Regions from separate parts of the Paenibacillus filicis genome, predicted to be linked through region 1. Evidence: riboswitches for the same ligand, from Rfam matches in the RefSeq annotation. Region 1 holds a riboswitch; the other holds the start of a gene.
What was found. Region 1 has a riboswitch for cyclic di-AMP ahead of WMW72_RS16585 (hypothetical protein). Riboswitches for the same ligand answer to the same signal wherever they lie in the genome.

Region 1 (3,411 bases):
AGGGGGAACAAGGACGGCAGAGAGGTGAGGAGCCTGTGCAGCAGCTCTATATATATTACTTGGTATTCGCTACGATCCTGTTGATCGGCGCCGTTTCGACCATTATGGTCGGGGTCTCCAAGAAAAACAAAGAAGGCAATCCTTCTTATGATAGCAAAACCAAAGGAAATTGGTCCCGTTTATCGTGGATTTATATTGTCGTGATCGTGCTCGGTTATGTGGCTTTAGTTGCCTATATCGTGCAGTCCAGCCCGGGCTCGTCCGGCTAAACTTACACCAAATCTCAACAGGACCGCTCCCACAAGGAGCGGTCCTCTTTGGCGTTGTCCAACCCGCTTGGTTTTATTTGACAGAATTCCTTCTCCTGCTATACATTTAACTAGAAATCCTATCTGAATAAGGAGTGTTTATACGATGTCCTCTGTGCTCCCTGATGATTTGAAGCTTGGACCGGTGAAGCTGAAGGTTTCCGACTTGACGCGTTCTCTGGCTTTCTATACGGAAATAGTCGGCTTGCGTCTGCTGCACGAAACGCAAGGCGAAGCCCAGCTGACCGCGGATGGACTCACACCGCTGGTCGTCCTGCGGGAAGTCGCCGATGCGCAGGTAACCGCGCGCAGGTCCGCCGCAGGCTTGTATCACTTCGCGATTCTGCTGCCTACCCGCGAGGCTCTAGGGCTTACCCTTCGTCATCTGATCGGGACGGGAATTCATATCGGCCATTCGGACCATCTGGTCAGCGAAGCTCTATATATTACCGATCCCGACCATAACGGCATAGAAATTTACAGTGACCGCCCTCGCGACACCTGGCGCCGGGACACTCAAGGCCACTATATCATGGCCAGCGATCCGATCGACCGGGATGGCCTCGTGGCGCTAGCGGAAGGCAAGGAGTGGAACGGCCTGCCGCCTGGTACCGTAATCGGCCATATCCATTTTCACGTTCAAAGCCTGGACAGCTCCAGACGCTTCTATTGCAATGTGCTCGGCTTCGATATCGTAGCCGATGCCAGCAGCCGGGGTGCGTTGTTCATCTCTGCTGGCGGGTACCACCATCATATCGGCCTGAATATTTGGGCTGGAGAGCACGCTCCGATTCCGCCGGCTCAGGCAACAGGCCTGGACTATGCAACGGTCGTCTTCCCGGACGAAGCCTCCCTTCGTCAGACCCTGGACCGGCTGGGCAGCGCCGGGATCGCGGTAGCGGAGCAGAACGGGTTCCGGTCGGTGACCGACCCATCAGGCATTACACTCCGCCTGGTAACTGTTTAAGTGCAGCAAAAGACCGCTCCCGGCAGGAGCGGTCTTGATCTCTATCCTTGGCTATGAAATCCGGTCCGTATGTGACATGATCGCCGCTGTTAGCGAAAGCGTTCCACGTCCGGCGCTTTGGACGTGACCGAGCAGCCCCTCTCCGGCTCCAGCGCCCGGCCCGCTATACGTTTGTAGGCCATCCAATGCTGCTGATCGCTGGAGAAAAATCCCTCTCCGACGATCGATTGCAGCGCTTCTCTCAGCCGCTGCACCTCATTTAGCAAATAAATCATATCCTGCTCCCTCAATTGCTGGGCTTCTACGCGTTCCCGAATTTCCCTCACCCTGTTCATATACCGTTCTCCTTCCCCATGAGATACCCCGTCTCTGGCTCTGAAGCTTATGCGGACTTGACCGGCTTGGCATGAAAAAAAGACCCCGGCTATCCGCTGCCTCCGCTCGAGACAATCAAGGACCAGCCCCCAGGGTCTTCCCCATAAAAAAAAGACCCCACCAATCACGGGTCATTGCTGCAACATGTTGGCTTGCATGCCGACTGACCCATCTTCCGCTGACGAGGTTAGCTGTCGGGCTCGGGAAAGATGGTTCCCTACATGAATCATGATTCGCCCCAAATGCAAGTGGTTCCCCCGCTTTCCAGTGACTGGCACCGGAAATTAAGCTAGTTTTATAGTACGGAAATCCTCCGCATTAGTCAATAAGCAAAGCCTTGGGTTTGTCCCGCTGCCCGCAGCACTGGCGGAATTCCAGCCTGCGCTGCTGCCGTGTCAACCCAGCGGACGCTCGACGGCGAACTGCTCCCCGAGCCGGGCATAATAGCTGCCCGCCAGACGGCTCACCGGGCGTAGCTTCTCTGCCAGGATGTGGCCTTGCTCATAGATCTCCTCCGCCAGATGAAAGCGGACGACCCGGCCGATCAGCAGATCGCAGGCGGGCTCGCCGCCCGTCCCGCCCAGCTCCAGACTCTGCTCCAGCACGCATTCCAGCCTTACCTTCGCTTCCATCAGCCTCGGCACCGGTACCGCCTCGCTGGGCACCAGCGAGAAGCCGGCCTGGATTACTTCGCTCTCGTCCGACGGGAGATTCGCAGCCGTTTCATTCATCGGAAGGACGATCGACTCGTCAGGGATATGGATGACAAAGGCCCCCGTATGTATGGCATTTCTCGCCGTATCCTTCATCGCACCCTGCTTCCGCTGGACGGATACCGAGACCAGTGGCGGCTGGCTCGATACGATGGAAAAGTAACTGAACGGAGCCGCATTCACCACGCCATCCGGGGAGAGCGTCGTCACAAGCGCGATGGGCCGCGGGATAATACTGCCCGTCAGCAGCTTATAATTATCTCGCTCGCTTTGCGTCGAAGGATCGATCACGATCATAGCAGCCGCTCCCGGAGCCAAGCTGCGGCCGCCCGAGCCTCCGTCGCCGTCAACTGATGGCCGGATCGCTCCCAGTGAACCGTAACATCCGCCCCCGCTTGCTCCAGCAATCCTTGCAGCTCCTCAGTCTCCAAAGGTGAGCAAATCGGGTCATGGCTTCCTGCGCCGATAAATACCGGCGTACCACTCAGAGCTGGAAGCTCAATGCCCCGTCTGGGTACCATCGGATGGTGCAAAATCGCTCCGCTTACGGCCTGTGGATAATGGAACAGCAGGCTGCCGATCAAATTCGCTCCGTTGGAATAGCCCACGGCAATGACCCGGCTGCGGTCGAATCCATATTGAGCCGCAGCCTCCTCCAGGAAATCGTACACTTCCTTCGTCCGGAAGATCAGATCCTCTTCATCGAATACGCCTTCGGCGAGCCGCCGGAAAAACCGCGGCATGCCGTTCTCCAGCACATTTCCTCGAAGACTCAGCACGGAAGACTCAGGCGACAGAAGGCCGGCCAGCGGGAGCAGATCGCGTTCTGTGCCGCCCGTTCCGTGGAATAAAACCAGCGTCGGGGCGTCAGGATTGGCGCCTTTCTCGAATAGATGCTTCATGATCATTTCCCCTCCACGACGCGGACCTGGATGGGCCGCAAGCCTGCTTGGATCTGTGCGCGATGCGGCTCATACCACTCGGGCAGCATCAAGGTCTCGCCCAATGATTCCGCAGGCTCGTCGTTGGCAAATCCAGGAGGGTCGGT
Region 2 (3,411 bases), on a different contig from region 1:
TGCTGAGGCCCATAAGCAGTTGATCGAGCGTATCCTTAGCTTTCTGATGGAGCACTACCAGGAGCCGCTCACAGCCGAGCGGCTGTGCAGGTATTTCAACCTGTCCCGCTCCTATCTCTTCCTGCTGTTCAAGCGTCATACGGGAGCGACGATCAACGAATTCGTCGTGACCTACCGCCTAAGCAAAGCCAAGGAGCTGCTGCAGACGACCGCGCTGCCTATTATCGAGGTGGCGGCAGCATCCGGCTTCAACGATATTTCGCATTTCTGCCATACGTTCAAGCGGGTTGCGGGGCTCACACCGAGCCAATATCGTGCCGTGCATGGATCATGCAGCGCCGGATGATACCGGCTGTCCCGTCATGAGCCTGCATCTTCGCTGGATAAGTAAAAAGAAACCCGCCTGACGGCGGGTTCCCGTTGCCCTGCGGCTGCTTGAGCCGGATTCGGGCGTAATGGTTATATTTAGAATGAAAACCATGAAACGATCAGAAACGTATGCTTGCTTCGGCTTAAGAGACGGTGGACACTCGCTTGGCCCCTACATACCGCTTGCCCCAATAGCCGCTGGTCAGGCTCGCGACGGACACGCCGACGGACGAGGCGGATGAGATAAATTGGCCATTCCCCAAATAAATCCCCACATGCGAGGTTTTATTTTTCTCGGCAAAGAAGACCAGATCGCCTTCCTGCAGATTCGTTACGCTTTGCCCCAGGTTGTCGTACATATCGACGGACGTTCTAGGCAGCGAGACGCCTTGCTTTTCAAAAACATAGTTCACAAACCCCGAGCAGTCAAAGCCGTTGGTCGATTCTCCGCCATACATGTAGGGGGTTCCCAGGTACTGATACGCGGTTTGTACGACAGACGGTACCGGCTTCGGCTTGTACCAGGCTGGTGCATGATACTGGCCGTCCTGGTTAATGATCGCGATGCGGTTGCTAGGGTCCCACTGGACACGGTATCCGAAGGTCTCGGATACGAATCTCAACGGAAGATAGACTCTGCCTTCGCTGAACTGGGGCGGCGCATCCATATCCACCGTTTTCCCGTTCACGACCGCTTGCTTGCTGCCGGTCTGCAGCTTGATCGATTGCTGATCACTGGTCAGCGTGACTTTGATGACATCGGCATCCTTGCTCCAATCCAGCTTGTACCCCAAATTTTCGACCAGCAGACGCATGGGAATCTGCAACGTATTGGCGGTGTCAATAAAGGGCTGCGCATCGGGAAACGAAACCAGACTGTCGTTCACCTGCACCTTGACTTCCGAAGAAGCGGCTTGGGCTGAATCGGCCCCAAAGCCCGATACGATGCCGACAGCTGTCAATGCGCATGAAAAAACAAGCGTTTTGCAAAAACGATTCAAACGTATTCCTCCTGTAGCCTTCGAGGTTAGTTGACGGATTCGGAAGAGGTTGCTCCCTAGTCCGCTTGCGCGGACATTCACCCCTAGGTAAATCATCCCCCGTACCAATTCTTCTGCTGAATTGGATTCGGCCATTGTATTGTCGCATTCAAGCAAGGCAGACACCTGCAAATAATCCGCTGTGCCACCTCATGGATTACCCATGCTTTCCCGGTTGCTCAAAAGGCTTATTCATGCTAGTCCTATTATAGGCAAGCTCCTGCAAAAGTTCAACTAAACCTCATCGGTACACGGCTTATGAGGATATCTTACGATTATTCAATTCTAAATTCGTCTTCGTGCCATCTCTAAAAAGGAACATCGACAACCTTTTTCCCCAATGGATGCTTAACGTTTCAATATAACGATAAGACAAGGTTGAAATGATCCACGAAATGACTAAAGTACCGACCCATATGAGCCATATCGGCATTTTTTCATGAAACAAGAAAAACAAACCGACTAATACAATCATGTGATACAGGTAAAAACTGTATGATATTTTGCCTAAGTGGTGGATTGGCTTTAACCTTAGAAAGGTTGAAAAGGATTTTGCCGTCAGTGCCAAGCAAATTAATATCCCCGCCCCCAATAGGGTTACCCAATCATTAATCACATCCAGGTGTATCCATTCCACTTCTTTAAAAAACCAATGTGGATACGTATATAATAAAATACCACCTACTGAAATCATTATTTTTTTCGTCGAAGTCAAGTTTTCAAAGAAATCAAGAATGAGTTTAAAATGTTTACCTATCAAGGCTCCGATTATAAACATGGGTATCCACTCTATCGTGTTCAGATAAGGGAGTAAAGAATTGAGCAGTTTAGGCAGAGTATCTATCTTGCTAACAATAACCATGATGTGGGATAGGAGAGAGAGTCCAAGGCCGATCAACACGTTTGTTTTCCAGTTTAATTTGAGAACGATGAGCATAATCAACGGAAATATGATGGAAACTCGCAACTCTTGAATCAAAGTCCAAATAACAGAATCAAAGGCAGCGATATCATATCTCCCGCCGCCAAATGTATAGCTAGGCAAGAAGAGTAAATGATTGATTAATAACTTAATACTTATTGGACTCTGCCAGTGCGCTGCAAACCAGTTGCTGAACCCCTCAATACGATGGGTTGGGATCAGCAGTCTTAATAGGATGGCAAAGATAATAGCTACGGCATAAGGCACGTATAATCGAAGTACACGTTTCGTAATAAAAACAGGCGTAGAAGGTGATTTGCCTGGGGTGACAAATGGAAATGACAAAACAAGCCCACTAAGCACAAAAAATAAGATCACCGCTTCGTGTCCAGATATCAAAATACTTAGTGGTGTAAATTTCAACAGATATGAAACAAAATCCCCCCGGATAGACGGATTATTGTACAAGACAAACATACCTAAACAATGAGCAAAAAAAACAGTCATTGCAGCTAACCCTCTTAATGAGTCTAATTCCTCATAGCGTTTCAAAAAGTCGCACCTCCAGCTTCATCTTTTGATACGAATTGTATCACAACGAATAGGTCTATAGCAATAATTGTCAGAAAAAAATCAAACCCAAGCAGCTTGAATTCAGTCGCTTGGGTCCGTAAGACTCATATTAATTGAAGTTACAACCGTTATCGCCCTGATCCCAAGGCTTCACCTTTGCCACTGAGGACTTCTCTCAGCTCTGCCGTACTGTGAACCATATAGGTGGGTTCAACCGGCTGCAGTTCCTCCAGAGACCCGTACCCGTACATAACGGCGATCGAGTGAATACCTGTGTTGTTGGCCCCGATGATGTCATGCTTGCGGTCTCCGACCATCACTACATCCTGCTTGTCTACCCCGCTCAGCTGCCCTAGCACATAGGCAATGACTTCGGTCTTGGAGGCTCGTGTGCCATCCAGATTGCTGCCTGCGATCAGCTCGAAATACGGGTCCAATTCGAAGTAACGCAGGATTTGTTCGGCGAATGGCGTAGGCTTGGAGGTAGCGACGATGAGCCGCTTGTTC

Region 2: it holds a riboswitch for cyclic di-AMP, as region 1 does, so the genes downstream of both, WMW72_RS09785 (C40 family peptidase) here and WMW72_RS16585 (hypothetical protein) in region 1, are expected to answer to the same signal.

The regions. Positions count from the first base shown of each region.
Region 1 is NZ_JBBPCC010000010.1:123,969-127,379, reverse strand. Features, by position in the region: gene WMW72_RS16595 (hypothetical protein) at 36-269, shown strand; gene WMW72_RS16590 (VOC family protein) at 415-1,275, shown strand; gene WMW72_RS16585 (hypothetical protein) at 1,365-1,610, opposite strand; cyclic di-AMP (ydaO/yuaA leader) riboswitch at 1,814-1,951, opposite strand; gene WMW72_RS16580 (flavin reductase family protein) at 2,046-2,660, opposite strand; gene WMW72_RS16575 (alpha/beta hydrolase) at 2,657-3,265, opposite strand; gene WMW72_RS16570 (ring-cleaving dioxygenase) at 3,268-3,411, opposite strand, start outside.
Region 2 is NZ_JBBPCC010000005.1:80,343-83,753, forward strand. Features, by position in the region: gene WMW72_RS09780 (helix-turn-helix domain-containing protein) at 1-346, shown strand, start outside; gene WMW72_RS09785 (C40 family peptidase) at 513-1,370, opposite strand; cyclic di-AMP (ydaO/yuaA leader) riboswitch at 1,371-1,513, opposite strand; gene WMW72_RS09790 (acyltransferase family protein) at 1,666-2,883, opposite strand; gene WMW72_RS09795 (HAD family hydrolase) at 3,033-3,411, opposite strand, start outside.